Regions from separate parts of the Dyella sp. OK584 genome, predicted to be linked through region 3. Evidence: riboswitches for the same ligand, from Rfam matches in the RefSeq annotation. Region 3 holds a riboswitch; each other region holds the start of a gene.
What was found. A riboswitch is a leader RNA that binds a small molecule or an ion and turns the genes downstream of it on or off. The one in region 3 is predicted to bind cobalamin.
Positions count from the first base shown of each region.

Region 1: linked by a shared signal. The riboswitch ahead of AC3CBN_RS03325 (ribonucleoside-diphosphate reductase subunit alpha) and the one ahead of btuB (TonB-dependent vitamin B12 receptor) in region 3 are both predicted to bind cobalamin.
Region 2: linked by a shared signal. The riboswitch ahead of btuB (TonB-dependent vitamin B12 receptor) and the one ahead of btuB (TonB-dependent vitamin B12 receptor) in region 3 are both predicted to bind cobalamin.

Region 1 covers NZ_CM173542.1:746,630-756,754, reverse strand. Annotated here, with positions in the region: gene AC3CBN_RS03360 (M56 family metallopeptidase) at 1-517, opposite strand, end outside; gene AC3CBN_RS03355 (BlaI/MecI/CopY family transcriptional regulator) at 519-905, opposite strand; gene AC3CBN_RS03350 (hypothetical protein) at 1,275-1,472, shown strand; gene AC3CBN_RS03345 (prohibitin family protein) at 1,480-2,349, shown strand; gene AC3CBN_RS03340 (bacteriohemerythrin) at 2,512-2,985, shown strand; gene AC3CBN_RS03335 (ribonucleotide-diphosphate reductase subunit beta) at 3,004-4,014, opposite strand; gene AC3CBN_RS03330 (GIY-YIG nuclease family protein) at 4,223-4,516, shown strand; gene AC3CBN_RS03325 (ribonucleoside-diphosphate reductase subunit alpha) at 4,631-6,979, opposite strand; cobalamin riboswitch at 7,271-7,486, opposite strand; gene AC3CBN_RS03320 (type 1 glutamine amidotransferase domain-containing protein) at 7,613-8,470, opposite strand; gene AC3CBN_RS03315 (energy transducer TonB) at 8,482-9,336, opposite strand; gene AC3CBN_RS03310 (cation:proton antiporter) at 9,520-10,125, shown strand, end outside.
Region 2 covers NZ_CM173542.1:2,050,753-2,060,877, forward strand. Annotated here, with positions in the region: gene otsA (alpha,alpha-trehalose-phosphate synthase (UDP-forming)) at 1-750, opposite strand, end outside; gene AC3CBN_RS09065 (glycoside hydrolase family 15 protein) at 750-2,561, opposite strand; gene otsB (trehalose-phosphatase) at 2,533-3,336, opposite strand; gene clpB (ATP-dependent chaperone ClpB) at 3,525-6,107, shown strand; cobalamin riboswitch at 7,296-7,533, shown strand; gene btuB (TonB-dependent vitamin B12 receptor) at 7,648-9,495, shown strand; gene AC3CBN_RS09085 (hypothetical protein) at 9,554-10,125, shown strand, end outside.
Region 3 covers NZ_CM173542.1:1,136,182-1,146,306, forward strand. Annotated here, with positions in the region: gene btuB (TonB-dependent vitamin B12 receptor) at 1-1,707, opposite strand, end outside; cobalamin riboswitch at 1,835-2,057, opposite strand; gene AC3CBN_RS05010 (DUF4386 domain-containing protein) at 2,302-2,997, shown strand; gene AC3CBN_RS05015 (TetR/AcrR family transcriptional regulator) at 3,024-3,608, opposite strand; gene AC3CBN_RS05020 (glutathione S-transferase family protein) at 3,726-4,388, shown strand; gene AC3CBN_RS05025 (2OG-Fe(II) oxygenase) at 4,760-5,686, shown strand; gene AC3CBN_RS05030 (oxidoreductase) at 5,949-6,782, opposite strand; gene AC3CBN_RS05035 (AraC family transcriptional regulator) at 6,880-7,845, shown strand; gene AC3CBN_RS05040 (NIPSNAP family protein) at 8,503-9,048, opposite strand; gene AC3CBN_RS05045 (ArsR/SmtB family transcription factor) at 9,047-9,799, shown strand.

The sequences.
Region 1 (10,125 bases), 390 kb from region 3:
GCAACGCGTCATCGTCGAGCGGTTGCGAGTGACGCACCACCGCACGGGCCTCACGCCACTGTCGCGCGGCCCGCACAACCTGCACGAGCACGCCGGCCAGCCACAGCGCAAGCAGCACGGACGGCCAGCGCAGTGAACCGGTGGCGTCACCGGTTACTTTCGCTTCGCGGGATGTATCGGCGAGCGCGGTGGGAGCGGCCACGCCGGGCTGTCCAAAGCCGCTGATGCGGTGCTCGCTCGGCGCGGCGAAGGTGGCGGTGGTCGGCGTGTTCGCGAGCGCGATCACAGCCGGAGCGGGAGCGGGCGACAGCAACGGCAACGACACTGGCGTCGACACGACAAGACCCAGCAGCAGCTGCACACTGAGCAACCACCAAAGCATTGAACGTGTTGCTGCGCCAAGCTGCGGTAGCTTTCTGCAGACCAACCACACGAGGCCGATCAGCAGTGTGGCTTGTACGGACGTCCATGCCAGCCGGCTGATGACTTCTTCGGCAAAGGTAGCGAGGGAACTCATCTCAGGTCTCCTTGCGTCGCGACTGTAGTTGCGCCACCAGCGCTTCCAGTTCGGCCAGCTCCGAGTCGCTTACTTGCGCGCTCTCGGACATCCACGCGACGAACGGGGACACCGAGCCGCTCAGCGTCTTCTCCACAAACTGGCCCACCGCGCTGCGCATGACTTCGCCTGGCCCCGTCGCTGGGCTATAGCGATACATGCCAGCCACCTGCCGGCGACGCAGATATGACTTGCTGCGCAGCCGCCCCATCATGGTCAGCACCGTGGAACGGGCCAGCCCGCGAGGTTCGCCGAAACCGGCGGCAACCTCGCCGACCGATGCATTGTTGTGTTCGGCGACATACTGCAGGAGCGCCAGCTCCTGGTCGCCAATGGATGGCTTGCCCATGTCCACGTTCCCTTGTGACTACATCTGTAGTCAAGCTACGCCGTGACTACAGATGTAGTCAATAGGTCGCAGGAATATTTCTGAAGTGCCTTCAACACATGTTGCGTCGCACAAAAAGCGGAGTAGACTGCGCCCCGTCCTCATCCAGCAGCGCGCATTGGAGTGCGCTTATATGAAGGCCGACTCCGCTCGAATCGCGAACCCGCCCAGCCGTTACCGGCAATCGCTTCCCTTGGCGGGCTAGCGCTCCACACGCCCCATTCATGCGACGCCATGGCCCGACGCGCGCTGCGCGTCGGCTAGCGGGGCTCGCGTGATGGACGTCCAAACCGGCATTCGCCACTGACTTAGAGAACTACGGGGAAAACCATGAAGACGCTTGTCGACTGGCTGGCGCATCGGCTGTGGCCGTTCGTTATCTGCCTGCTGTTCTACGTCGGTTTTATCGGACCGGAATTGATCTCGGCCGCCAGCACGCTCGCCGTGCTCGCCGGCCTGGCACTTCTGGTTTTGCTCGCAGCGTGGGGCATCGTGCTCTTGCGCCGCGGTTTCTCTCACAAGGAATGATCGAGCCATGAAACGCGTACTGACCATGTCGCTGTCGCTTTCCGTCTTGCTGCTGGCCGCCTGTTCCAAGGTGCCGGCGGGCAACGTCGGCGTGAAGTTCCAGATGTATGGCGATGGCAAGGGTTCGCTGCAGGAACTGCCGCCGGGCCGCTACTGGGTGGGTTGGGGCTACGAGATGTATACGTTCCCCACGTTCACCCAGACCTACACGTTCACCCATTCCACGAACGAAGGGCGTCCGGTGGACGAGTCCATCAGCTTTCAGACGGCGCAGGGTCTTACCGTGAATGCTGACGTGGGCATCACCTATCACATCAACCCCAACAAGGTGACGCTGATCTTCCAGAAATACCGCAAGGGCATCGACGAAATCACCGACGTCTATCTGCGCAACATGATCCGCGATGCGCTGGTAAAGGAAGCTTCAAGCGTCGACATTGAATCTGTCTATGGCAAGGGCAAGGCCAACCTGATCGAGGCCGTACAACGCGACGTGGCCGACGAAGTCGCGGCCGTTGGTATCGAGGTCGAGAAGATTTATTGGGTCGGCGAACTGCGCCTGCCCGAGAACGTCGTGCAGTCGATCAATGCCAAGATCCAGGCCACGCAAATGGCGGAGCAGCGCCAGAACGAAGTGGCTCAGGCGCAGGCCGAGGCGCAAAAGGTGGAGGCCGAAGCGCAAGGCCAGGCGCAAGCGCGCCTCACCATCGCCGAAGCGGAAGCCAAGGCCATTTCGCTCAAGGGTGAGGCGTTGCGCCAGAATCCCAACGTGGTGCAGATGTCGGCCATCGAGAAATGGGACGGCCACTTGCCCACCTACAACGGCGGCGGCGCGCTACCGTTCGTGAATCTGGCAGCGCAAACGACGAACAAATAAGCATCATCGACATCGCGGGCGGGTGATATCCGCCCGCGATGGACATGGTTGCGGTGTAGTGTCGCGATACGGATTCCGCGCGCCTGTTCTTGACCCACATCATCCTGATGAAGGCCCGCATACCCGCCAATAGCCAGACCAACGCACAAGGGAGGGTGCGATATGCCCTATATGGTCTGGCAGGACGACCTGAACACCGGTATCAAGGTCATCGACAATCAGCACAAGCGCATCGTCGAGATGATCAATCATCTGCACGACGCCATGGATCATCGCGATCGCCAGGAACTCAGCGACATCCTCGACGAGCTGGTGGACTACACGCTGTCCCACTTCACTTTCGAAGAGTCGCTGATGGAAGACGCCGGCTACGAATTCACCCGTGCCCACAAGCGTGTACATGAGGTGTTTGTCAAACGGGTTTCCGAATACCGCCAGCGCTTTCGCTCTGGCGAGGACATTGGCGCCGAGCTGCTGCACACGCTATCGCATTGGCTTTTCAACCATATTCGCAACGACGATAAGGCCATTGTCGATTCGGTGCGTCGCCACATGCGCATGGTCAACGATGACCCGCATCAGGGCGGCTGGCTTTCCCGTTCGCTGAAACGTTTCTTCGGCAGCGCGCAGTACTGATACTGCGCGCTGCACGCATCAGAACGCCATGTCGAACGCAACCTCGCCCTGCACGCCGACCTGATAGGCCGAGACGCGGCGTTCGAAGAAGTTGGTCACTTCCTGCACGTCCTGCAGATCCATGAAGTCGAACGGATTCTTCGCGCCGTACCTCTTCGGCAGGTCCAGCTGAGCCAGGCGCTGGTCCGCGCAGTACTCCAGATACTGACGCATGTCCTTCACCGAAAGGCCGGCCACGCCACCGGAGAGCACGTCTTCGGCGAACTGCGTCTCGCAGGCGATGGCTTCTTCAAGCATCTGCTCGATCTGCGCGCGCATTTCCTCGTCGAACAGATCCGGCTCCTCGGAACGGACCGTGCGCACCACGTCGAAGGCAAAGGCCATATGGCCCGACTCGTCCCGGAACACCCAGTTGGTTCCCGAGGCCAGGCCATGCAGCAGGCCGCGTGAACGCAGAAAGTAGACATAGGCGAAGGCCGCGTAGAAGAACAGGCCCTCGATGCACGCCGCAAAGCAGATCATATTGAGCAGAAATTGGCGGCGATGCTCACGCGTTTCCAACCGCTGCAGGCCCTGGATGGAATCGATCCACTTGAAGCAGAACTCACCCTTCTGGCGGATCGACGGAATGGTCTCGATGGCGTCGAAGGCCTTGTTGCGCTCGTTGGAATCGGGAATATAGGTGTCGAGCAATGTCAGGTAGAACTGCACGTGCAGCGCTTCCTCGTAAAGCTGGCGCGAGAGATACATGCGCGCTTCGGGCGCATTGATGTGCTGGTATAGATTCAGCACCAAGTTGTTCGACACGATGGTGTCGCCGGTGGCGAAGAATGCCACCAGGCGATGAATCAGGTGACGATCCGCATCCGACATCTTCGACTTGAGATCGGTGACGTCCAGCGAGAAGTCCACTTCCTCCACCGTCCAGGTGTTCTTGATCGCGTTGCGATACATCTCGTAGAACTCGGGGTAGCGCATGGGGCGCAAGGTGAGTTCGAAGCCGGGGTCGAGAATGCGTTGGGTGGACATGGGTGCCTCTTTTGAATACAAACGCTCGTCTGTCTAGACGAGCTGCAAAGATGTCGTCATTCCAGCGAAAGCCGGAATCCAGTGACTTTCCTTACTCCGCCGAAACGTGTCAGGAAAAGGCGCTGGATCCCCGCGTTCGCGGGGATGACGATCGATTCTTGTTGTTGACGGCGGCAAGCGCGGGCCGTGGCCACATGGATGCTTCCTAATGCGAGAGCTTCAGCCGTGCGTATATCTTCTCTCCAGTCGTCGAAATGGCACCCTGTACACAGGCGTCACCTCCAACCTCCCAGCCCGTATCTGGCAGCACCGAAACAATATTGTGGAAGGCTTCACTGATTGCCATCACGTCCATCGATTGGTCTGGTATGAACTGCACGAATCCATGGAATCGGCTATCTGTCGGGAAAAGGCCATCAAGAAATGGAAGCGTTCCTGGAAACTCGAGCTGATCGAGAAGGCAAATCCGTATTGGCGCGACCTCTATTTCGACATCTCATAACCGTCATTCCTGCGAAAGCAGGAATCCAGCGCCTTTTCACTCTTGCGAAGAAGCCACTGGATCACCGCTTGATCAACCCTTCGGCTGTTGAAGATCACGTCGCCGGAATGTCGATTACTGACAAGCCTCGCAATACTCCGGATTCTCCAGCGAGCAGAACACCGCCGCCGTTGCCTGCTCCTGCTCGACCACCGGCGCCACCTTGGCTGCCGGAGCCGCCGACACCGTCGTTTTGGCAATCTTCGTCGCCGGACGCGAGCGCAGGTAGTAGGTGGTCTTGATGCCGGACTTCCATGCGTACATGTACATGGAGCTCAGCTGGCCGATGTTCGGATTCTCCATGAACAGGTTCAGCGACTGGCTCTGGTCGATGTACGCACCGCGCGCGGCACCCAGGTCGATCAATGCTTTCTGCGGTAGCTCCCACACGGTGCGGTAGATGCTGCGCAGCCGTTCCGGAATGGCCGTGATGGCCTGGATCGAACCATCGGCCAACTTGATGGCGTCACGCACTTCGGACGTCCAAAGTCCAAGCGTCTTGAGTTCCTCGACCAGATAGCGGTTCACCACAAGGAAGTCGCCGGACAGCGTCTCGCGTTTGAACAGGTTGCTCACCTGCGGCTCGATGCACTCGTAGCAGCCGGCAATGGAGGCAATGGTGGCGGTCGGCGCGATGGCGATCAGCAGCGAGTTGCGCAGGCCCTTGGCCTTGATGGCTTCGCGCAGCCCGTCCCAGCGTGCAGTGTCATGCGGCTGGGCGTTCGTCCAATAGTCGAACTGCAGTTCACCGTTCGCGGCGCGACTCTCGGCAAAACCGGGATGAGCGCCGAACTGCGCGGCCAATTCGTTCGACTGCGACAGCGCGTTGAAGTAGATCTCCTCGGCGATGCGCGTGGACAACGCCAATGCCTCAGCCGAATCGAACGGCAAGCGCAGCTTGAACAGCACATCCTGCAGGCCCATCACCCCCAGACCCACCGGCCGCCACTTGCTGTTGGCGGTCTTGGCGGTGTCGATCGGATAGAAGTTAAGGTCGATCACACGGTCGAGCTGCCGCACGGCGGTGCGCACCGTCGACGCGAGCTTGTCGAAATCGAACACGCCGTCCACCACGTGGCGCGACAGGTTCACCGAGCCGAGGTTGCACACTGCCGTCTCGTCCGCATTGGTCACCTCGAGAATCTCGGTGCACAGGTTGGACAGGTGGATGACGTTCGCAGGCAAAGCCGTCTGATTGCTGGTGGCGTTGCTGCGGTCCTTGAAGGTCATCCAGCCGTTGCCGGTCTGCGCCAGCGTGCGCAGCATGCGCGCATAAAGCTCGCGCGCCTTCACCTTCTTCACCGCCAGACCGTTCGCTTCGGCTTCGCGATAGGCGCGCTCGAACGTCTCGCCCCAGCTGTCCACGAAGTGCGGCACTACCTTTGGATCGAATAGCGACCAGTCAGCGTCGCTCTCCACGCGGCGCATGAATTCGTCGGGAATCCAGTTGGCGAGGTTGAGATTGTGCGTACGGCGCGCCTCGTCGCCGGTGTTGTCGCGCAGCTCGAGGAATTCCTCGATGTCGGCGTGCCACGGCTCCAGGTATACGCAGGCGGCACCCTTGCGCTTGCCGCCCTGATTCACAGCGGCGACGGACGCGTCCAGCGTTTTCAGCCACGGCACCAGACCGTTGGAATGGCCGTTGGTGCCCTTGATCAGCGAGCCGCGCGAACGCACGCGCGAGTACGCCAGGCCGATGCCGCCAGCGAACTTGCTGAGCTTGGCAACGTCGCCGTACTTCTCGTAGATCGACTCCAGTGAATCCAATGGCGAGTCGAGCAAAAAGCACGAGCTCAATTGTTCGTGCGCTGTGCCGGCGTTGAACAGGGTGGGCGAGCTGGCGATGTATTCCAGCGAAGAGAGCAGGCGATACAGTTCCAGCGTCTCGCCGATCTCGTTGCCGCCCAGCGCGCACGCAATGCGCATGAAGAAGTGCTGCGGCGTTTCGATCACCTTGCGCAGCTGCGGATGACGCAGCAGGTAACGGTCATACACCGTGCGCAAGCCGAAGTACTCGAAGCGTCGTGGGGCAAGCGGATCGATCGCGTCGTTGAGCTTGCGCGCATTGGTGGCCACGAAGTCGCGCAGGCGATCGTTGAGGATGCCCAGTTCCGCGCCGCGTGCGACGGATTGCGAGAAGCTCTGGATTTCCTGGCCGCTCACTTCCTTATCGATGTACGCACTCAGCAGGCGCGCGGCGAGCTGGCCGTATTCGGGTTCTTCAGCGGTGAGCGCGGCGGAGGTGCGGATGGACAGTTCGTCCAGCTCCTGCGTGGTGGCGCCGTCGTACAGGCCGCCGATGGTCTTCAGCGCCACGCGCAGCGGGTCCACGCCGTGCAGACCTTCGCTGCTGCGCGTTACGGCGCGAACGATCTTGTTGACGTCCACCACTTCCTGGCGGCCGTTGCGCTTGGTCACGCGCATCTGGCCCGGGTTGTGCGGCGGGGTGAGCGCGAACGGCGTGTCCGTGCGGGGCGCCTCGGCAACGGCGGCGTCGGCAGGATAGGCGGCGGCGTCCGCGCGGTCGTTTTCGCGTTCGCGCGAGGTGGTATCAATAGGTTGCATGCGGCATCGCTCCAAGCGTGGTCATCAACCGCCTGCTCCCGCGCGCAGGGCTGAAATGGTGCGATGTCCACGGACGGTCGAGCGGCAGGGCTGGCTGCCCCGCGCCTCGACGCGCCTCCCCGCGGAAGCCGTCACCACTCATCGCAGCGTTCACGCTGCAATGTGTCGGCAGGTCTTCGGACTCGCGGACAAAAGGGTCTTGCGACCCGGCCTACTCGCTCCCGCTTCCCAGCCGCTGAGGGCCAGTGCGTTGATGGCTTTCGTTTCCGCTTACCGCTGCGGGGCAGCTCCGGATTTTCACCGGATTCCCTATTAAGCCAGTCCGACCGTTGGTCTGAGATTGGCACCGACGGGGCACAACATATCGGGCCGGTTCGGGCCGGTCAACCCAATACCTTGTGGATAGAGCGTGGATAAGCGGGAAAAAGCCAAGCCCTTGCGAGGCTTAGCTGGGCCCAGGAATTTTTCCCAGGCAGACCAGCCCGAGGTCGCTCAAGGGCCGGCGAGCAGGCCGGCAAATTCGCGGGCGAAGCGGTGCACGTCGCCGGGCCAGCGTGCCGAGAGATAGTTGCCGTCTCGCACCACGAAGGCAGGGGAGTCGTCGGTGTCGCTGTCGCGCGCAAGTCCGGAGGTCTTGCGCCAGTGATGCTCGATGTCTCGCGGCACCTCGACGAAGTCATCGGGCGTGGCGAGCGTTCGGGTGACTTCCTGCTGCACCGACATATAGCCCACCGGTTGCCCGGGGCCATCGGGATAGGTCCGGTAGTAATCCGGATCCCAGAAGCGGGTGATGCGCGTGAGCGACCACGCCGACCGCTCCAGCGCCCAGGTCAGCGCGGTAGTGCGGCGGCCATGCAACACCGACCGGCCATCCATGCCACGGCTGCGTGCGGCCAGCAGCACGCCGTGACAGATCGCCGCCACAGGTTTGTCCGCGGCAAAGAACGCTGCGACAGCGGCCTGCAGTAGTGGGCTTTCGAGATACTCATGCATGCCTCGTGCGCAGTGACCACCGGGCAGAAGCAATCCATCAAAGTTTGACGAGTTGATGGCGCTCCAGCGCAGCGGTGCGTTAAAGGCAGCGTCCTTCACCATCGAGGCGTAATCGCGGCGCGCATCGGCGTTCGCGCGCAATAGACGGCCAAACAGCGTCAGCTTGCGAAGGCCGGGAACGAACCCCCAAAGGTCGAGCCCTTCGCCATTGAGCATGATCGGATCGGCGCTCGCGGGCAGGCCATCGGGTGTGGCGAATACCACGCGATGACCCGCCGACTTCAGCACCCGCCATGGCACGGCGGCTTCGCTTGGGTCGAAGTCTTGGTGGGGCAGGGGGATCAGTACGTTGGCCATGGCGCTGGAGATCAAGAGCCGTTTAATGATGTGGCGAGCCGCGGGCTGATGCCAAGTTGGTGGAGCGCCCCATCTGGGACGGCATCAGGTGCTTCGGAAAGCAGTGACGGGTTCTCGACCCAAGGCACCTGTTGTCGGGGGCTCGGAATATAGACGTCCCATTTGCCGTATGCCTCCTTTGTGGGTGGCGCTCCAGCCTCTGCCGCGTAGAAGGTCACGGGGACACGTGCCAGCCAATAGGGTGCATTGATGGATGGCCCCGTTGTGGGTGGGTCGAACGTCCACTTGCGGGCTGCGCTGAGAGCCGCATCCGCAAGGTTCTTTTGATATAGCCGCATGTCGGTCTGGCTTATATAGCTGCGAAGGTTGACCTGTTCGGCGACTGCATCTTGTACCAGGCCATCCCTGCCGATCCGCAACAATAAGTACACCGTACCGGCGACGCCGGCATCAAACGACATCCGCGGATAGCGAGGTGGATTTCTGGTTTTGTAGCGAACGTTCTGAGAGCTGTTGTCTTCATCAGCGCCAAAGGTGGCGGCGACGATGCTGATGGAGTCATGAGTTTCGTCCGCGGCTTTCGCTACCAGGCGCAAGCTCATCTTTTCAACCACCGGCGCGATTGGCATGGTGTCCAGCGTGAACATCCAGTGGGGGACATTCTTATCGATGACTTCGATCACGACGGGGGCAAGCTTCTCTGGATGATCCAAGGTGTATCGCATGAGTTTGCCGTCGGGATTTATCTGTACGGTGCCCGTTACCAGCATGCTTGCTTCCGCGAACTTGCGAACATCTTCTGCTCGAGCACATAGCGATAGAAGTGAGAGACTCGCAACGAGCACATGCATGGCTAACGAACGCATACGGAATCTCCCCTTGGTCTGGCAGTCAGTCTAGCGGCCGTTCCGGCACTTCGGTACGGGTAGAGGCTAAGGGCGCGCCGCATCTGGGGGTCGAGATCGAAGGCGGCTGTTGCGACGAAAGGCAATGGTGGGCAAGCTCATTGGGTCTCTTCGTGATCGATCATTTACCCAGGATCTTCGCCCATGGGCCACCCACTGCTGCTCGTCCAATTGCTGGTCATCCTCCTGGCCTCGCGCCTGCTTGCATGGGCGCTACGCTGGCTGGGACAACCCGCCGTGGTGGGTGAGATGTTGGCGGGTCTGGCGCTTGGGCCGTTGCTGTTCGGCGCCCTTGCTCCTGCGTGGCAGGCGCGACTGTTTCCCGCGGATAGCCTCGGTGCGCTGCAGAGCCTGAGCACGCTGGGGCTGGTGCTGTTCATGATGGTGGTGGGCGCAGAGCTGCGTGTGCCGCATGGTGCGGGAAAACTGCTGCGTTCGGCAGGCTGGATCGGTGGGCTGGCGTTCGCGCTGCCCGTGTTGCTGGCGCTCGGTATCGCGCCGCTGTTGTTTGCGGGCTATGCGCCGCAGGGTGTCGGGTATTGGCCGTTTGCCATGTTCATGGCCACGGCTTGCGCGATCACGGCGCTGCCGGTGATGGCACGTATCGTCAAGGAACGCGGGTTGACCGACAGCCTGCCCGGTCGTCTGGGCATCGCCGCTGCCGCAGTTGCCGACGTGCTTGCATGGGTGGCACTCGCATTCGTGGTGGCACTGATTGGTGCGCACGGCGACTGGACGTCGTTCTGGCGC
Region 2 (10,125 bases), 910 kb from region 3:
TTCGTCGGCGTGACTGGCGCTTTCGGCAACTTCGAGTGTGTCGATGCCGATGGGAAGGGATTCGACACGGAACCGCCTTCCACTGGACGTCTGGATGCGTCCGTCGCGTCGCCGGGTCGCACCGATTTCATGCAGGAAATACTCCTCCAGCGAACGACGGTCGCGCGACGTATGCACGCCTACCAGGTCGTAGCTGGCCAGTGTCTCCAGCAACTCCTGATGATGTGGTAATGCGATCAGCAGCCCCGCAGCGGGCAGGGGCGTGTGCAGGAAGAATCCGATGCGATTGCGCACGCCGCGCTGACGCAACATGGCCGCCAGCGGAATCAGGTGATAGTCGTTGATCCACACCAGGTCGTGGGGGCCGATAAGCGACATCAGCTCTTCGGCAAACAGGTTATTGACGCGCAGATAGCCGGCCAGGTGCTTGCGGTCGTAATCGACCAGGTCGGGCCGGTAATGCAACAGCGGCCACAAGGTGCGGTTGGCAAAGCCGTCGTAGAAATCATCGTGGTCGTTGCGCGATAGATCGATCGTGGTGTACTCGACGTTGCCATCCCGCTGGCGATGGACTTCGCCACCCGTTTGCCGCGCCACTTTGCCGCTCCAGCCGAACCACAGTCCGCCGCGCTCCTGCAACGCCGCCCTCATGGCCGAGGCCAGTCCGCCTGTGGCGGTCTGGTCCGGCAGTGCCACCCGATTGGAAACCACTACTAGCCGTCCCTGGCCGCTTTCACGTCCCGGAATCATCACAATGCGTCCTCCCAGCGCCGTGACAGGCGCATGGCGGCCTGGATCAGGCCCACCATCGAATAGGTTTGCGGAAAATTGCCCCAGTGCTCGCCGGTGGACGGCGCGATGTCCTCAGACAGCAGGCCCAGCGGATTACGCTGCGTGAGCATGTGCTCGAACATGGCGCGGGCGCGTTCCCTGCGACCGGTAGCCGCCAGCGCTTCGATGTACCAGAACGTGCAGATGTTGAAGCTGGTTTCGGGAGCGCCGAAGTCATCCGGCGCGATGTAGCGGAACAGATAGTCGCCGCGTCCGAGCGCGCTGCCGATGGCGTCCACGGTGGCGATGAAGCGAGGGTCCATGCTGTCGACAAAGCCAATGTCGGCAAGCAGCAAAAGGCTCGCGTCGAGATGTTCGCCATCGTATGCATCGACGAACGTGCCGAGCTTGGCGTTCCACGTGCGCGCTTCTATGCGTCCGTGCAGCGCGACGGCTTCGTCGTGCCAGTAGCGGGCGCGCTCGTCAAGGCCAAGCTCCGTGGCGATATGCGCCAGACGGTCGCAGGCAGCCCAGCACATTGCAGCGGAATAAGTGTGTACCGCGGCGCGGCCGCGGTATTCCCACAGGCCGGCATCCGGCTCCTCGGCCATGCGCAGCGCCATCTGGCCCATGCGTTCGAGCCGGCGAAACGTGAGCTCGTCGCCCGGGTGCTCCAGCCGTCGGTCGAAGAACAGCTGCGCCGAGGCAACGACTACCGAACCGTAAACATCGTTCTGCCGCTGGCGCCAGGCATCGTTGCCCACGCGCACGGGCCCCATGTTGCGATAGCCGGCCAGCGTGCTCACCTGCGTCTCGGTCAGCTCGTGCTCGAACGTGATGCCGAACACAGGGCCTATCTCACGCTCGCCATCGGCCGCTATGAGGTTGAACACATAGCGGATGTACTCCTCCATGCTTCGCGTGGCGCCCAGGCGATTGAGGGCACGCACGGTGAAGGCCGCATCGCGAAGCCAGCAATACCGGTAGTCCCAGTTGCGCGCAGAGCCGGGCGATTCGGGAATGGAAGTGGTGAGCGCGGCGACAATGGCGCCGGTGGCCTCGTACTGGCAAAGCTTCAGCGTGATCGCTGCGCGGATCACGGCGTCCTGCCACTCGTACGGCACCGAGAGATTGCGCACCCATTCGCGCCAGTATTCGAGCGTGCTTTCCAGGGTGTGATGAATGAAATCGGCGGGACTATGCGCAAGCGTTTCATCGGGGCCGAACACGAAGTGCGCGGGTCGCTCCAGGATGAAGGGCAGTGCGCGCTCGATCATCGGCGAGGCGACGTCGCTGGTCAGGCGCTGGACCACGCCGTTCAGCAGGAAGCGAATGTGATTGCTGCCGGCGGTGGTTGAAGGCTTGCCGCTCCCATAGCCACATAGCGGCCGCAGCAGCACGCGAATGCGTGGCGAGCCTCCGAGCGGTCGCACGCGCCGTGCGATCAATACCGGGTGATAGAAGCGTCCGTGGGAGCGGAATCGGGGCACATAGTCGACCAGCTCCACACCCCCGCCATGCCTGTCGTAAAGCCGCGTGACCAGCACTGCCGTGTTGGGCATGTAGTGCTGCTCGGCGCGCTCGAAATCTTCGAGCTGGATGGTCCAATCGCCACCTTCACACTGAGGCGACAGCAGCGCGCAGAAGCTCGCGTCGCCATCGAAGCGCGGCAGGCAGCACCACACGATGCGACCGTGCCCGTCGATCAGTGCAGCAACGCTGCCGTTGCCTATGACACCCAGTGCCAGGCTGGACTGGTTGTCAGGCGTTTCCTCCGTGGGAGTTGGCATGTGAGAGGGCTCCATGCTTGAGCGCGTGCAGCACGCGGAACAGCCAGGCCCGCGCAGCGGCAGGCTCGGGCAGCGAATAGCGCGCGAGGCTGGGCTCGCGAGTGCCAACGCGCACGCTCAGCCCACTTTCCAGGTTGGCCGTGGCAAAGCCATGTTCGTCGGTAAGGTCGTCGCCGACATAGACGGGCAGGCGGCCGTTGAACGGCCAGCGCGCCAGCAGACTCGACACGGCCTTGCCCTTGTCCATGCCTTCGGGCTTCAGCTCGATCACCAGATTGCCTTGCTGCATTTCGTAGCCGGCAAGGCTGGGCAGTACCGACTCCACACGCTCGCGCAAGGCGTCAAATTGCTGGGGAGACGTGCGGCAGTGCAAAGCCACCGCCATGCCTTTGTCTTCCAGCATCACGCCGGGCAGGCCGGCGGCGATGGCGCCCGCCATGTCTCGCACCAGCGTGCGTCGGGCCGAGCCGATATGCACGCCGCGGTAACGGCCATCGGCGCCGCGCAGCTCCAATCCATGCAGGCCGGCCATCGCCCACGGCGGATGGCCAAACAGGTCGTCCAGGTCATCCAGGCTGCGCCCACTCACCAGCGCGAGCGCGCCGTCGAGCGTGGCGTGGAGATCCTCGATCAAATCGCGCAGGCGCGTGTCGACGCATACCTGGTCGGGTTGATCGGAAAAATCCAGCAACGTGCCGTCCACATCGAGAAACATGGCCCAATGATCGTCCACGCCTGGCAAGGGCGGCGCCGGAAGGGGCGGTTGAGCGGACATGACCGAAATTGGCGAGGGCGATAACACGGGAACGAGCCTAGCAAGACAAATGTGAAGGCGACCTATGGACAGGCTGAAATACCGCTATACGGAAGGCCGCTGCCGCGCTTGAATCGCACGGCGGCGTCCGCATCTGTAGGTGCAGTGGCGGCGTGGCCGCCAGATCCTATTGATGAGGGGACATGCCCATGCGAATGGACAAACTTACGTCGCGCTTCCAGCAGGCGCTGGCCGATGCGCAATCGATGGCGGTCGGACGTGACAACAACATGCTTGAACCGGTGCACGTCATGGCCGCGCTGCTCGACCAGCAAGGCGGCTCGACCGCGCCGCTGCTCACGCAGGCGCAGGTCAACGTGCCGGCATTGCGCCAGCGCGTGAACGAACAGATCGAACGACTGCCGCGCGTCAGCGGCCAGGAAGGCAATGTGCACGTCGGCAACGAACTGACGCGCCTGCTCAATCTCACCGACAAGCTCGCGCAACAGCGCGGCGACCAGTTCATTGCCAGCGAGCTGTTCGTGCTTGCCGCACTGGAAGACAAGGGCGAGCTGGGTGCGTCGCTCAAGACTGCCGGTGCAACCAAGGCCAACATCGAAGCCGCCATCGACAAGTTGCGCGGCGGCGAAAAGGTGCAGAGCGAAAACGCCGAGGAGCAGCGCCAGGCGCTGGAGAAATACTGCATTGATCTCACGGCGCGCGCGGAGAGCGGCAAGCTCGATCCGGTGATCGGTCGTGACGAAGAAATCCGCCGCACCATCCAGGTGCTGCAACGTCGCACCAAGAACAATCCCGTGCTGATCGGCGAGCCGGGTGTCGGCAAGACCGCCATCGTCGAAGGGCTGGCGCAGCGCATCGTCAAGGGCGAAGTACCTGAAGGCTTGCGTGACCGTCGCGTGCTTGCGCTGGACATGGGTGCGTTGATCGCCGGTGCCAAGTTCCGCGGCGAGTTCGAGGAGCGCCTCAAGGCGGTGCTCAACGATCTGTCCAAGCAGGAAGGCCGTGTCATTCTCTTCATCGACGAATTGCACACCATGGTCGGCGCCGGCAAGGCCGACGGCGCCATGGACGCTGGCAACATGCTCAAACCCGCGCTGGCGCGTGGCGAGCTGCATTGCATCGGCGCCACCACGCTGGACGAGTACCGCAAGTACATCGAGCAGGACGCCGCGCTGGAACGTCGCTTCCAGAAGATCTTTGTGGGTGAGCCCAGCGTGGAGGACACCATCGCGATCCTGCGCGGCCTCAAGGAGCGCTACGCGGTGCATCACGGCGTGGAAATCACCGATCCGGCCATCGTCGCCGCGGCCACGCTATCCAATCGATACATCCCCGATCGCCAGCTGCCCGACAAGGCCATCGACCTGATGGACGAGGCGGCCTCGCGCATCCGCATGGAAATCGATTCCAAGCCAGAAGAACTCGATCGCCTGGAGCGTCGCCTGATTCAGCTGAAGATTCAGCGCGAGATGCTGAAGAAGGAAACTGACGAAGCATCGAAGAAGCGTCTGGCCGATCTCGAAGCGGACATCGAAAAACTTGAGCGCGAGTTCTCCGACCTCAACGAGATATGGAAGTCCGAAAAGGCTGCACTGCAGGGCGCCACCAAGGTTAAGGAGCAGATCGAGGCTGCGCGCCTTGAACTCGAGGCGGCACAGCGCCGGCAGGACTACGCCAAGATGAGCGAGATCCAGTACGGCAAGCTGCCGGAACTGGAAAAGCAGCTCGCCGCCGCGCAAGCCGCCGAAAAGCAGGATTTCAAGCTGGTGCAGGATCGCGTCACCGAAGAGGAAATCGCCGAGGTGGTGTCGCGCTGGACCGGTATTCCGGTCAGCAAGATGCTGGAAGGCGAGCGCGAGAAATTGCTGCACATGGAGGATGCGCTGCACAAGCGCGTGGTGGGCCAGGACGAAGCGGTGCGTGCGGTGTCCGATGCGATCCGCCGCGCGCGTGCTGGCCTGTCCGATCCGAATCGTCCCTATGGCTCGTTCCTGTTCCTCGGCCCCACGGGCGTGGGCAAGACCGAACTGTGCAAGGCGCTGGCGGAGTTCATGTTCGACACGCAGGACGCGATGGTGCGCATCGACATGAGCGAGTTCATGGAGAAACACTCCGTGAGCCGCTTGATCGGCGCGCCTCCGGGCTATGTCGGCTATGAAGAGGGTGGTTATCTCACCGAGGCAGTGCGTCGCCGTCCGTACAGCGTGATCCTGTTGGACGAAGTGGAGAAGGCGCATCCGGATGTGTTCAACATTCTGCTGCAGGTGCTCGACGACGGACGCCTCACCGATGGACAAGGTCGCACGGTGGACTTCCGCAACACTGTCATCGTGATGACCTCCAACCTCGGCTCGCAGATGATCCAGGAGCACGCTGGCGACAGCGAGGCCGATTACATGCAGATGAAGGCTTCGGTGCTAGGTGTGGTGCAGGCGCACTTCCGTCCGGAGTTCATCAACCGCCTCGACGAGCTGGTGGTGTTCCGTCCGCTTGGGAAGGGGCAGATTCGTGCCATCGCGAAGATCCAGCTGGCGTATCTGGAGAAGCGTCTGGCCGAGCGCCGGCTTAAGCTGGAGATTGGCGACAAGGCGCTGGATCTGCTTGGCAACGTGGGCTTCGACCCGGTGTATGGTGCGCGGCCGCTCAAGCGTGCGATCCAGCAGCAGTTGGAGAATCCGCTGGCGAAGGAGATTCTCGAAGGCCGCTTCTCGCCCGGCGACATTGTTGTGGTGGATGCGGTGCAGGGGCATCTGACTTTCCGCAAGGAGTGATGTCCGCGCGGTGAAGATGGGCGGGGCGCCCGTTCTGCGGTGGCAGGGCGGGCGCTTTTGTTTTATGGGGAGTACGTTGTAGGGACGCACCCTGAGCGCGACCGATCTCGCCTCAGCCTTCCCTATCCGTCATCCCTGCGAAAGCAGGGATCCAGTGACTTTTGTTTTTGTATTAATGCTTCCGCCAGCGTGCCGCCTACGCGGCGGGCGTTTCGACTGCCTGCCGGCAGCCGAGTCACTTTTCTTTTGCTGGCCCAAAAGAAAAGTAACCCAAAGAAAATGGCCTGAAGAGCTCATAGCGGTGTGTTGGATACAAACATGGCGGTTGGTGCAAGTCAGAAAAGTGACGTGCTACCTCATGGACTGCCGCTACACCGCAACGCGCCGTGGCGCTGAGGGGACGCAGCATGGCGAGGCATACAAGCCCAAGGATCGACGCGAGCCGGACAAGTGACGTGCTACCTCACGGATAGCGGCTATCCCGCGGGACGGCGATGTACTGAGGACTTAAAGCAACGCTGCTTCGCGCCTAACTCCCTCTCCCCTGCGGGCGACCCGAAGGTAGTCCCTGTGGGAGAGAGGGCTGGGGTGAGGGGCCAATCTTGCGATAAAGCTGAAAGGCACAATCCCGTCCCGCGAGCACCTACGATGTTTCCGCCACATGACAGCCGACCCGCCGCCCCACGCGTTAAGCCTTTAATACCCCGCCGCCCCGCGATATAGCCGCAGTCCTTAGGCAGCGCACGACGCCGCTAGTTGGCACCAGTCTGCAACGCTTGTATGCCTCGCTACGCTGCGTGCCCTCAGCGCCACGGCGCGTTGCGGTGTAGCCGCTATCAGCGAGGTAGCACGCAGCTCATCGAACTGGAGCCAATCTCCATCGCTTGTATCCATCGAAATGCTGCCAGCTCGTCAGGCCATTTTCTTTGGGTTACTTTTCTTTTGGGCCAGCAAAAGAAAAGTGACTCGAGCGCCGGCAGGCGATTGAAACGCCCGCTGCGCAGGCGGCACGCTGGCGACAACATTCAGCACTGAGGCAGGACCCGGTCGCGCACAGGGTGCGCTCCGACATGTGAGCACCAAGCCCTCCAGGACGAAAGCGCAAGTCCCTGCGCAAACCACCGTCCATTGAACAGCAACTCGCCACGACCAGCCACCAAGCCCCAACGACTTCAGCCGTCCGTCTGCTACCATCCCCCTGCCTGAGGTGACCGCCGGCAATGATGTTGGTGGTTGAAACGGGAATCCGGTGCGGCGCACATGCACCTATTCCGGAGCTGCCCCCGCAACGGTAGGCGAGCGCGATCCATTACGGATCGACGGAACGACACACAGCCACTGTGCCAAGTGCATGGGAAGGCGTCGATCCGGAAGACATACGTCTTCGCCCGCGAGCCCGGAGACCGGCCTCGAGGTACGACCAGACTGGCGGTGGGCCGAGTCATGGATGTCGTGCCTCCCGCATGGCCGCCAAGTCTCCTTCCGCCTGTCCTTTATCCCATGCAATCCGCGCGGGCAGGCGCGGCTGAGGAGCATTGCTTTGGCCATCCGTTATTCCCTTATCCGCCGTTCCATTCTGGCAACGGCGCTGTTGACCCTTCTTACTCCTGCGTTCGCCGACAGCGCGACCGATCTCAATGGTGTCGTGGTGACCGCCACCCGCACCGAACAGACTCAGGACCAGACACTTTCAGCCGTGACGGTGATCGATCGCGCCGACATCGATCGTCTGCAACCGGCGTCACTCGCGGACCTGCTGCGAGGCACGCCGGGCATGGCGTTGGCCAACAATGGCGGCCCGGGCAAATCCACCAGCGCATTCCTGCGTGGCACCGAAGCCGATCACGTACTGGTACTTGTCGACGGCATCAAGGTCGGCTCCGCCACGCTCGGCACGGCGGCACTGCAGGATATTCCGGTTGATCAGATCGAGCGTATCGAGATCGTGCGTGGGCCGTTTTCCAGCCTGTACGGTTCGGAGGCGATTGGTGGCGTGATCCAGATTTTTACCCGGCGCCCGCAAGGTGCGTTCGTGCCTTCCTTCAGCGTGGGCGTGGGCAGTTACAGCCATCTCAACGGTTCTGCCGGACTGGCAGGGCAGAGCGGCAACGGCTGGTATGCGCTGGAGGCGTCGCACGAGCAGACGCACGGCATCAACTCCTGTCGTGTTGGCGCTGCCGAAGCAGGTGCTGCGTGTTTCGCCGATCAACCGGACAAGGATGGTTACCGCAACAACGCGCTTACCCTGCAGGGCGGCTATCGCTTTGACGAGCAGTGGGATGCGGACGCGCGCCTGTTTCGCAGCGAGGGTCACAACTGGTACGACGGCAGCTACACCGACTCCGACGAAAGCGCGACCCAGGTCGTCGGTGGTCGCGTGCACTATCGTCCCAGCAAAAATCTCACGTTCACGTTGAGCCTTGGCACCAGTGGTGATTTCAGCAAGGACTATCTGCACGGTGTGTATGTCGATCGGTTCGACACGCACCGCGATATCGGGTCGCTGCAAGCGGATACCGGCTTGGCTGGCGGATTGCTCACGACCGGCTTCGACTGGCAGCGTGATGATGTGGACAGCACGACGGATTATGCCGTCGACAGTCGCATCAATCGCGGCCTGTTCGCGCAGTGGCAGCAATCCTTCGGACGCCAGTCACTGCAGGCGAGCGTGCGCCGCGACGACAACAGCCAGTTCGGTGGCAAGAACACCGGCAGCCTGCTGTGGGGTTGGGAGTTCACCCGGACGCTGCGCCTTACTGCCAGCTACGGCACAGCATTCAAGGCGCCCACCTTCAACGAGTTGTACTACCCGTACTACGGCAGCCCGGACCTGAAGCCGGAGAAGTCGCAGAACATCGAGCTTGGCCTGCGAGGCAGCTATGTCTGGGGCTACTGGTCGCTCAATGCGTTCCGCAACAAGGTGGAGGATCTCATCACCTACGACGCCGAGACACAGGCGCCGGGCAATGTGGAGGACGCGCGTATCCGCGGTGCCGAAGCAGTGGTCAGCGGCCATGTGGCTGGATGGCTGGCAACCGGCACCGCCACCTGGCTGGACCCGCGCGACAAGTCGGCTGGCTACGACGGCAACCTGCTGCCGCGTCGAGCGCGACAGATGGCGCGGGTGGATCTGGACCGCAACGTCGGTGACTTCAGCGTGGGCGGCAGCTGGTACGTATCGGGCCGTCGCTATGACGATCTCGCTAATACCCATCCGCTGGGTGGCTACGCCATCACCGATCTGCGTGTGGCCTATGCGTTGACGCGCGACCTCAAGGTGCAGCTGGCGCTCAACAACGCATTCGGCAAGGACTATGAGACCGCTTGGTACTACAACCAGCCGGGCCGCAATTACATGCTGACCTTGCGCTACCAGCCGGCGCAGTAACCGTATGGCGGGGCCGGTGAGTCCGGCCCCGCACTTTCCACTGACCAGGAGTGATGACATGAAAGTGTTTGCCGGTTCCCGCTTTGCCGTGCTGGTGTTGCTGCTGGTACTGCTCATGGCTTCCACGCGGTTCAAGCATTTCGGCGACATGATGCATTTGCCGGATGCGTCGATGGCCGTGTTCTTTCTCGGCGGTCTCTATCTGCGCAGGCACGGCATGCTTGTGCTGATGGTGCTGCTGGCTGTCGCGTTGGATTGGGCATCGATCCGCTATGCCGGCGTCAGCGATTTCTGCATAACGGCAGCTTACGCATTCCTGCCTCTGGCCTATGCCGTGCTGTGGTACGCAGGTCGCTGGTATGCACCGCGCATCGACAACAACGCGCGTACTTTGCTGGGGGCGTTCGGAGTGGCACTGGTGGCTGCATCGCTCTCTTTTGCCATTTCCAACGGCTCGTTCTACTGGCTGGGTGGCCGTTACGCACAACCGCACATGGCTGAATATGTGGCCCGTCTGTGGCAATGGGGTCCGTTGTTCGTGCGCACCACCTTGGCTTACGTGGCCGCGGCGCTGGTGGTGCACGCGGTGTGCGTGCGGGTGGCCACCATGTCCGTCGCCGCCCGTCACAA
Region 3 (10,125 bases):
GTCGTCGTATGCCTTGCCGGAGGCGAAGAAGGTGGCGCCCACGCCGAACGCATCGAACTGGCGATCCACATCCACGCGCGCCGTCTGCTCGGGGCGCCGCGGCAGCAGGTTGCCGTCGTACACGCCTTCGCGGTTCTTCGGTTGCATCAGGGTGGCGTAACCCTGCAGCTGCCAGCCGTCGAGATTGACGCCGAGCTGACCTTCCACGCCGCGGATGCGCGCCTTGCTGATGTTCTGCGGCACGAAGTTCTCGTCCAGCGCGATCAACTGGTCGATCTGCGTCTGGTAGACGTTCACCGCCCAGTTCCAGCTGCCCTGCTTCTGGCTCAGGCCCAGTTCGCCGGAATTGGACTTCTCCGGCTTGAGGTTGGGGTTGCCCAGGCCGAACGGGTAGTAAATGTCGTTGAACGTCGGCGCGTGGAACGCCGTGCCGTAGCTGGCCGACAGGCGCAGGCCGTCATCGAACGCATAACCCCACGCCGCTGAACCGGTGTTGTGGTTGCCGAACTGGTCGTTGTGGTCGTGACGTGCGGACAGCTGCACCTCGTTGCGGCCGAACGTGCCCATGTATTGCGCGTACACACCAGTGTCCTGGCGCGTGCTTTTCAGATAGCCGGTGTCGCTGTCGATGTGTTCCTGCTGGTAGTCCACGCCTGCCGTGAGCAGCTGGTTGGTGTCCAGCGTGATGTCGTTCTGCCACGACGCCTGGTTGCGCCGCCCGTAGGCGAAGCCCACCGGCGTGCGCGGGTAGTACGTGGTGACGCCGAAGAAGGTGTCGTTGTACGTACCCTGGTAATAAGTGGCCGAATCGTCGCGGCTCTGGCCGGCGTTGAGCGTGACTTTCCACGCATCCAGCGGCGTGAAACTCAGGCGCGCACCCGCAACTTCCTGCTGGTTTACCGCCTGGTTGCCGCCATAGGGGCTGCCGTCGTATTCGACGAAGCTCTTGCTGCGCAGCCAGGTGGCGGCCAGTTCCGTACCGTTGTCCCAGCGATAGCCGCCGTTGGCCATGCCGTTCCAGTTGCGGTAGGCGTCGTGGTCCGGCTCGTCGGCGAAGCAGCCCACGCCCAGTTCGGCCGCACCCACGCGGCAACTGTTGATGCCGCTGGTGTACTGACCACCCAGGCCCGCGTTGAACCACGCATGCGAATCGCCACCGGAAAGGCCAGCATGGCCGTCCATATAGCTGCGGCTGCCGGCCGACACGCTCAGCGACGGATCGAGCTTTCCGTCTCGCGCACCGTGGCGTGTGAAGATCTGGATCACGCCGCCAATGGCGTCGGCGCCATACAGGCTTGAGCGTGGACCGCGCACGATCTCGATGCGCTCGATCTGGTCCACCGGAATTTGCTCGAACGCCGGCAGGCCCGCGCCCACGGCGCCAATGCGGATGCCGTCGATCAGCACCAGCACATGCGTGGAGTTGGTGCCACGCAGGAACAGCGAGCTTTGCTCGCCTAGCCCGCCTGCCTGCGTGAAGGACACACCCGGCAAGCCCACCAGCAGGTCGTGCACCGAGGCCGGCTGCAGGCGCTCGATATCGGCGCGCGTGATCACGCTGACCGACGACAGCGCCTCGTCGGTGGTGATCGAGGTGCGTGTGGCAGTGACGATCACCGATGACAGCGACGGCGCCTGGTTCGATTCGGCCGCCTGGGCGGCCATCGTGGACGAAAGCAGCGCGGCTGCCAGCAAGGTCTTCTTCATGCGTGTTCCTTCGGGTGCGCACCCTCGCGCGGCCCTTGGTGAGTGGGCTGCGGCAACACGTGGGAAAAGGGAACGGCGGCAGGCACACGGCCAAAGCACGACGTCCGGTCTCGCCCACCGCGAGCCGCGCGTAACGTTGTCGGGCCGGTCTCCGGGCTTGCGAGCGGCATGCATTCACCGCATGCACCATCGGACGCCTTCCCGTGCCTTCGCACAGTGGCATCTCGCCCTCTGGTGGATTCACTCGCTTACCGTTGCGGGGGCAGCGCCGGACTTGCTTGCAGCTCACCGGCTTCCCGTTTCATCCCGACGCAGACATGCGCCGGGACACCCGAACAAACGAAATTCTAATGGCCGCCCGCGAAGCGAGCAAACCGAGGCCGGAACGTGCGCCCTGGAAAGGCATCGGCCGCCGATCATGACCCCCGGCATGGGACTGCTTCTGGCCCGCCGAAACCAGGCGCGCGTGGGGCATGATGGGCTGGGGCGCATGCCGGGCTGCAAACATTGGCATGTGGGTGCTTGCACAGGGCAAGCCGGTGAACGGGCGGGGTTTTGACGGCCACGCCATATCCTAAGGAAAAGGGGCGGCGCATGAACTCGATCAGCAGAAACGCAAGAATCGCAGGGTTTCTCTATCTGTTGTTGACCATCGCCGCGCCCTTTCGCCTCGTCTACATTCCCAGCGCATTGTTCGTCCACAACGACCCAGCAGCGACGGCGGCCCATATCGCAGCGCACGAATCGCTGTTTCGCCTGGCCATCGTCAGCGACCTGTTTGCCGGCACCATCAGCCTCTTCATGACACTGGCGCTCTACCGGCTCTTCAGGGACGTCAACAAGACCGGCGCGGTGCTGATGCTGGCCCTCGGATTCATGGACACGCCACTGTATTTCTTCAATGTGCTGAACGATGCGGCGGCGCTGATCATCGTGCGTGGCGCCGACTTCCTTTCCGCGTTCGAACAGCCCCAGCGCGACGCGCTAGTCATGCTGTTCATCAAGATGCACGGCCAGATGATCCTCTGTGCGGAAATCTTCTGGGGACTGTGGCTGTTTCCCCTGGCGGCCCTCGTGATTCGCTCGCGATTCCTTCCGCGCTTTCTGGGCGTGTGGTTGATCCTCAACGGATTTGCTTACCTGGCCTTGAGCCTCACGGGCCTGTTGATGCCGCCCTGGGAGGATTTCGTCAGCAAGGTCGCTTTCCCCCTGCAGCTTGGCGAACTCGCGTTCATGCTGTGGCTCGTGATCATGGGTGCAAGGCCCAGACAAGCGCCCGTAAGTGTCTAAGACAAATGCGTGGAGCGATCCACGCATTACACCTTCAACAATGCCAACGCCTGGTGCTTGGCCGATGCTCGCAGCGATTTGCGCAGGACGGGATCATTCGTAGTGCGGGCAAGCACCATGCCGCCCACGCACAGCGACACCATCGTCTCGGCACGGCGATCAGCATCGCGCACGCCGTTCAACGCCGAGCGATAGACATGACTCATGCCGCGAATCAGGTCGGTATACGCCTGCTGCGGTGCCAGGCCGGCACGAGCGACGTCGGAAGGCAGGGCGTAAAGCGGGCAATGCATGTCGATGTCCTCCAGCACTTCGTCGCTGAGATAGAGATCCACCAGCATGCGCGCGAGTCGGCGTGGATCATCGATCCTGCTTGTTGCGTTGGCTGTCTTTACGGCAAACGGATTGCATGTGACGAAACTCGCCACGGCCGCCGCGTAAAGCTCGTCCTTGCTGTCGAAGTGGTGATAGAAGGCGCCGCGCGTAAGACCGGCCGCCGACATGATCTGGTCGATGGTGACCTGCTCAAACCCATGGTGGTTGAACAGGCGGCGCGCGGATTCAATGATGCGGCTGCGCGTGCGAGCTTTGTGGTCCGGGCTATAGGGCATGGTTTCTGGCCTCCGTCCGCGAGATATAGCAGGCCCCCAGAATATGTTCTTTAACATAATCTGGTGCTGAGTAGGCTAGGCGCCCGAGAGTGACAAACTCGCCAATGGAGACATGACATGAAGATCTACTGGATCAAGGCCCAGGCCCCGCGCCGGGTGCTGGCGCTGGTCAAGCACCTGGGCATCGACGCCGAATGCATCGAGGTCAATGCGTCGACAGGCGGCCTGAAGAGCCCCGCATACGCCGTGCTCAATCCCAACTGCAAGGCTCCGACACTGGTGGACGGCGATTTCACGCTGTGGGAGTCCTCGGCGATCATGATGTATCTGTGCATCAAGTCCGGATCGGACATGTGGCCAGCCAGCAACCCGGCCGAGCAGGTCGAGGTGTTGCGTTGGTTGTCCTGGAACGATTGCCACTGGATACGTGCGGTGGGGCCGTTCTACTTCGAACACATCGTCAAGGCCACTTTTGGCCTGGGCAGCCCCGACAGCGCCGCGCTAACGCCGATGATCCCGGAGTTGCAGACATTGGCCGCGGTTTTGGACGGCCATCTGAAACATCACCCTTTCGTGGCCTGCGACCGGCTCACCATCGCCGACTTCCAGCTCGCTTCGATGGCCTGTTACTGGCGCCAGTCGGACATGCCATTGGAAGAGTTTCCCAACATCGTCCGCTGGCTCGATGATCTGATGCGCATTCCCGCGTGGGCTGACCCCTGGCCGATCAAAGCATCCGCGGCACATCAGCGCGACGACGCACGGCAGCTCGCGGTCTAGCTGCAGAGAAGCCCTTTCCGACGTACGCAGAAAGGGCAAGGCTTCGATCAGAAATCCGAGGAAAGCGCCAGCTGGTGCTTCCCTCGCATACCAATGGAGCTTGCCGAGAAACCTACTTGGCCACTGTTGAAGCCCCTTCCTCCGCATCAATTGCGCATCGAATTTTCCGCGTTACGCGGTAGCCCACTTTCGATAGCCGTCAGGGTCCACCATTGTCGCCGCCACGGCACGGAGCTACGGCAGCGTGTAGATCACGGGGAAAACCGCAGTGGGTATGCAAACGGCCAATGACAGCGAGCCATGGCCTCGCCGGCCTGAATGGCGGGCCCTCCGCTACAATGGACATTCTTCCCCACCCAGTTACGGACAGCATGGACGGAAAGCCCGGTCTGACGATTCTCAACCCCATCGTGCTCGCATCCGCCGGCGAATGGCAGGAGCAATTCCAATCCGGCGTGCCCTTCCCCCATGTCGTCATCGAGAACTTCCTCGATCCCGCCTTTGCCGCCGAACTGCTTGCCAGCTTTCCCGCCTTCGATCGCGGGAATTACATCGGCGACAACGGACAGCCGGGCGGTAAGTCAACGCTCGACAAGATCCGTGCGGTCGGTCCCGCGTACCAGCGTCTCGATGACGCGATCAAGAGTCCCGAATTCTTGCAGGCCGTCGGACGTCTAACGGGTGTCGACGGCCTGCTGTATGACCCGTGGTATCTCGGCGGCGGCACGCACGAGAATCGCAACGGCATGAGCCTCGATCCCCATGTTGACTTCAATTTTCATCCTAGCGAACGATGGCATCGTCGCCTCAATCTAATCATCTACCTCAACTCGACGTGGGAAGACGACTGGGGCGGCCGGCTTGAGCTGTTCCAGGATCCCCATGCCGATGCCCGCCCGACGCAGTCAATCGCTCCGGCGTTCAATCGCTGCGTGATCTTCGAGACCTCCGAGCGGTCCTGGCACGCCTTCAATCAGATCCAGCTGCCGGCCGAGCACGCAGATCTCACCCGTCGGTCAATCGCGCTGTACTTCTACACGAAGGATCGCCCCGCCGACGAAATCACCGATCGGCACACGACGTACTACGTCAACCGGCAGCTGCCCGACCACTTCGCCGAAGGGCACACGCTATCGCGTGCCGATGTCGCTGAACTCAAAAGCCTGCTTGAGCAGCGTGACAGCCACATCCGCATGCTCTACGCAGAAAACACCTCGCTGCGCAAAGCACAGGATGGAGGCCTGACGGGCCATCTGCTCTACCTGGCCAAGCGGGCCTACGTCCGCTTCCGCCGCTGACCGTCTGATCACCGCCAGCATTGCCGGCAAGCGCTGCCGGCACTTGGGCGCTCAACCCGCGCGTGCCAAATCGGCATTTCCGACGATGCATGCGCGAGACCAAGCAGCAGTCCTTTACGATCTAAGGAAAGTGCAAGAATCGCTTTAGACATCAGTCGCAATGTCCGCTTCCGACCCGAAGCCGACATTGCAGATAGACAAGATTGAAAGCGGGTTCACTGTTGGACAAGGGATGCAGACCATGGCGGGTCGGCCTGCCTCATCAACCATCGGTCGAGCGCGTGATGGCCTCCCACCGATCAATCTCCTCGGCCAGCAAAGACAACTTCTGTCGCACCAAGTCGATAGCATCGCTTCCCAGCAATAGATGTGTTGGTGGCGAGTCACTGGCGATGACATCGAGCATTGCCCGCGCTGCTTTTGCGGGATCGCCAAGCTGTTTTCCACTCTTTTGCTGACGGGCGTCCCGGATCGGATCGAACAGGCTGTCGTAATCGGGAATGAAACGGGGTGTCCTGACCATCGAGCGTCCTGCCCAGTCCGTGCGAAACGAGCCAGGGGCTACCGCTGTGACGGCAATGCCGAGCGGCTTCACTTCCTTGCCGACCGCTTCGGAAATGCCTTCCAGTGCGAACTTGCTGCCGCAGTAGTAGGAAATGCCAGGCAGCGTGATGTGGCCACCCATCGAGGTGATGTTGAGGACATGACCCTTGCGTCGACCTCGCATGTAGGGCAACACAGCCTTCATCATGGCCACGGCGCCAAAGACATTCACATCGAACTGTCGCCGCATATCCGTCAATGGCGACTCCTCCAGAATGCCTTCGTGGCCATATCCGGCGTTGTTGACTAGAACGTCCACAGGGCCAACGGTTTCCTCGATGTCGGCAACGACGCCATCGATCGCATCGAAGTCGGTGACATCGAGAATGCGGCCTACGGCATCTCCGGTGGCAAGTGCTTCGAATTCAAGACGCGCCTGCTCACTGCGCACGGTTCCAATCACGCGATGACCCATAGCCAGAGCCTCCTGAGCCAGGGCTCTGCCGAACCCACTACTGACCCCGGTAATTAGCAAGGTTTTGACTGTGGTCATGGTGATTGCTCCTTTTGGCTCACGAACATGACTTGCACAATAGGCTCAAGAAGGATCATCGTTTACGCCTGATGTTCTGGATTTCTTGCCCATTTCTATGAGTCTCCGTGCCCCCGCAAACGAGCTCAAGCTGGTAGATGAAAGCCAGCGCATAGCGGCCCTTGCCCGACAGTTGGCGCCGCAGGAGGGATACAACCTCACGGCTTTGCCTGGTGTGCGCATCCTGCGCTCGGATCGCGCCCTGTCCCAGACGCCGGTCTTGTACGACCCCGGCATCGTCATCGTGTGCCAAGGATGCAAGCGCGGCCATTTTGGCGACCAGATTTATGTTTACGATGAGCAGCATTACTTGGCCGTCGCCGTGCCAGTCCCGTTTACCATGGAGTCCGATGGCACTCCGGAGCACCCGCTGTTAGCCATCTATATGCATCTCGACTTTCAGATGGCCGCCGATCTGATGCTGCAGATCGCCCATCATCAGTCGTCTGTTGCTGAGGATGCACCGCTCAGCATGATGTCCAGCCCTATGGACACCGCGCTGCGGACGTCTGTTCTGCGCCTTTTGGAGGCAATGAGTCGCCCATTGGATTCGGTGGTTCTTGGGCCAGGTCTCTTGCGCGAACTTTATTTCCGCGTGCTCACCGGAGCACAGGGAGCGGCGCTGCGCTCCGCCTTGGGGATGCAGGGGCAGTTCGGCAAGATAGGAAAGGCACTTCGCCACATCCATGTTGCTTATGCTCAGCCGATCAATCTGGCGCAATTGGCCAGAGAGGCTGACATGAGTGTGCCCACGTTCCACAGCCATTTCAGGTCGGTAACCCGGACATCGCCGATGCAGTACTTGAAGTCGACGCGACTACATCAGGCCCGCCTATTGATGGTTCGTCAGGGGATGACTGCGGAGGCAGCCGGCTACGCCGTAGGGTATGCAAGCGCGTCGCAGTTCAATCGAGAGTTCAAGCGCCTCTTCGGGCTGCCGCCTGTGGCGGAAGTGAAGCGCATGAGGAACGACTTTGCGGTACCTCCCGCGCAAGCGGCGTCGGATTTCGTTTCATCACATTGAGGTGATACGGCACGGCCACCGGGTGTGAAATGGTGGCCATGCGACGAACCGTCCGCTATCGACCCGGAGTGAACATTCGGTATTTGAGAGGCAGTCGTGAACGTGAAGTCCCAATCCACAGATCAGGTTAGGGACACATTGCGAGAGTTAGCTCAGCGGCGGCCTGCCGAACGAGCCAAGCTCGCGCACTTGCAGCGAGCATCTTTGCTGCTCGCATTGCACATTCAGCGTTCCCGAGTAGGAATCGACATGCCTGAGATCGCTTGGCATTTCCTCTCTCACGTGGACATCCGCTACAAGTCAACCGAGTACGCCGCCGTGCCGGTCGATGTGCCATGGCGAGATCGTCCGATCAGCGAACGCGCGTTGGAAGATGCACGGTCATCGACTGTGTCAGGCAAGTACATCGTTCGAGCCGGGAGGCTTGGGGCAGTCCGCGATTGCATGCCGAACCGCCCACGCGAGGTGAATCGTCCGCATCATGGCCGACCACCGCACTTGCCTTATCGAGAGCGAGCGACAAAGTCACAATTTCAGGCATTGAAGCAAAATCCATCGAATGCGTAGATAAATACCGCACTTCGCCGAGGGGGCGCAGACTAGTGTGGTAGGCGGCAGTCGAAGGCCATGAGACGCTACCGACGATGCCGATTTTCTTCACGGTTTGATGGCTGGAATTTCAAATGTCCCGTCTACGACCTCGACGAAGTTTCTTTCTTCCTTATAGATGAAGTGCTTTTCGTGTGCGAACGCGAGGTTTCTCTGCGCATCAGGGTCCTCGTGCAATCGTGCCTGGTAAGTTTCGTATGCGCTCAGGCTGTCGAGTGCGATTAGCCCCCAACCGACATAATTGGTGCCTTGCCACGGCAGGAAATAGCCGACCAGATGGCCACCGCAGCGGGGAATGATGCGGCCCCATTGTTCAGCGTATTGCTTGAAAGCGTCGCGTTGAAAGGGGTCGATCTCGTAGCGGATGATGCAAACTATAGTCATGGGGAGGCGTCCGGATAAGCGCGGTGATGGAGATCTGTCCAGTGCTTGGGTTGGTCCGGCAAGCGCGTCGAAGCCGGACGACGCCGCGGCGCAGAAGGCGGCCAGCGCGACACTTCCTGAAAGGAATTTGCGACGCGTCATGTCGTGCGCAGTTGAATGCGGCGACTGAGGGGCTTGTTGGTCTGTGCCGATCCGGTCTTCAGTTTCCATGCCGAAGATGTTCTCGCTTCTTCAAACCCTACACTTCGCCGACGATCAAACTATGGATGTAGAGCACACCGAGTCAGCAGTTTCCGAAGTGGCCGCAGCGATTGCGGAACCCGCGCGTACGCGCATGCTGTGCGCGCTGCTGGATGGCCGCGCGCGCACCAGCACCGAGCTCGCGCTGGTTGCGGAGGTCAGCCCATCCACCGCCAGCGTCCATTTGGCCAAATTGCGGGAGCGCCGTCTGGTGTTGATGCATGCGCAAGGCAGGCACCGCTACTACAGTCTGCACGATCACCAGGTTGCCGCCGCCATTGAGGCCCTGACAGTGATCGCGGGTGGACTGATGGTGCCGTTTGAGCCCAATACACCGGAGCGCATGCGCGCTGCGCGCACATGCTACGACCACATGGCTGGCGCTTTGGGCGTGGCGCTACGTGATCGTTTGCGGGACATGGGTTGGCTGTCAGACGTGCCTGGCAGTCAAGGTCTCTACGACCTTACTAATGAAGGAACGGACGAATTGGCAGAGTTGGGGATGGATGTCTCCGCGGCGCGCGCACAGCGGCGCCGTTTCGCCTGCGACTGTTTGGACTGGAGCGAACGGAGGCCGCATCTTGCCGGAGCGGTCGGCGCCGGTCTATTGAGCATTGCCTTGCAACGTAAATGGGTGGTCAAGGACTTCGAAAGCCGCGTCCTGTCAGTGACCAAGATCGGGCAGCGCGAAATGCATAAGCGATTTGATCTCGTGGTCTGAGTATTTTTGAACCCGGTGCCCCAAGCCCCGTGCGGACTATGGCCAGGACACCTGGAACTTTGTCGAGATGCTAAAGGTGCAGACACCTAGCCCGCTATTGCTCGCAAGATCATTGGCCGGGGCAGTGCCATCGACGGGATCACCCTGAGAGGCAAGGGCGACACAATGAGTTTGCGGATTCACAAACTCATCAGGCAAGCTTTCGGATGAGTCGGGACTGCCGGCGCGTCGCAGCAATTTCCGTCGGTAACCTTTTAGCGTGCGGGTCAACCCGGACGTGCCTTCGGCGCAGGCCAGTTACCGCAACGTTGGCGAGTGTCCGCCTC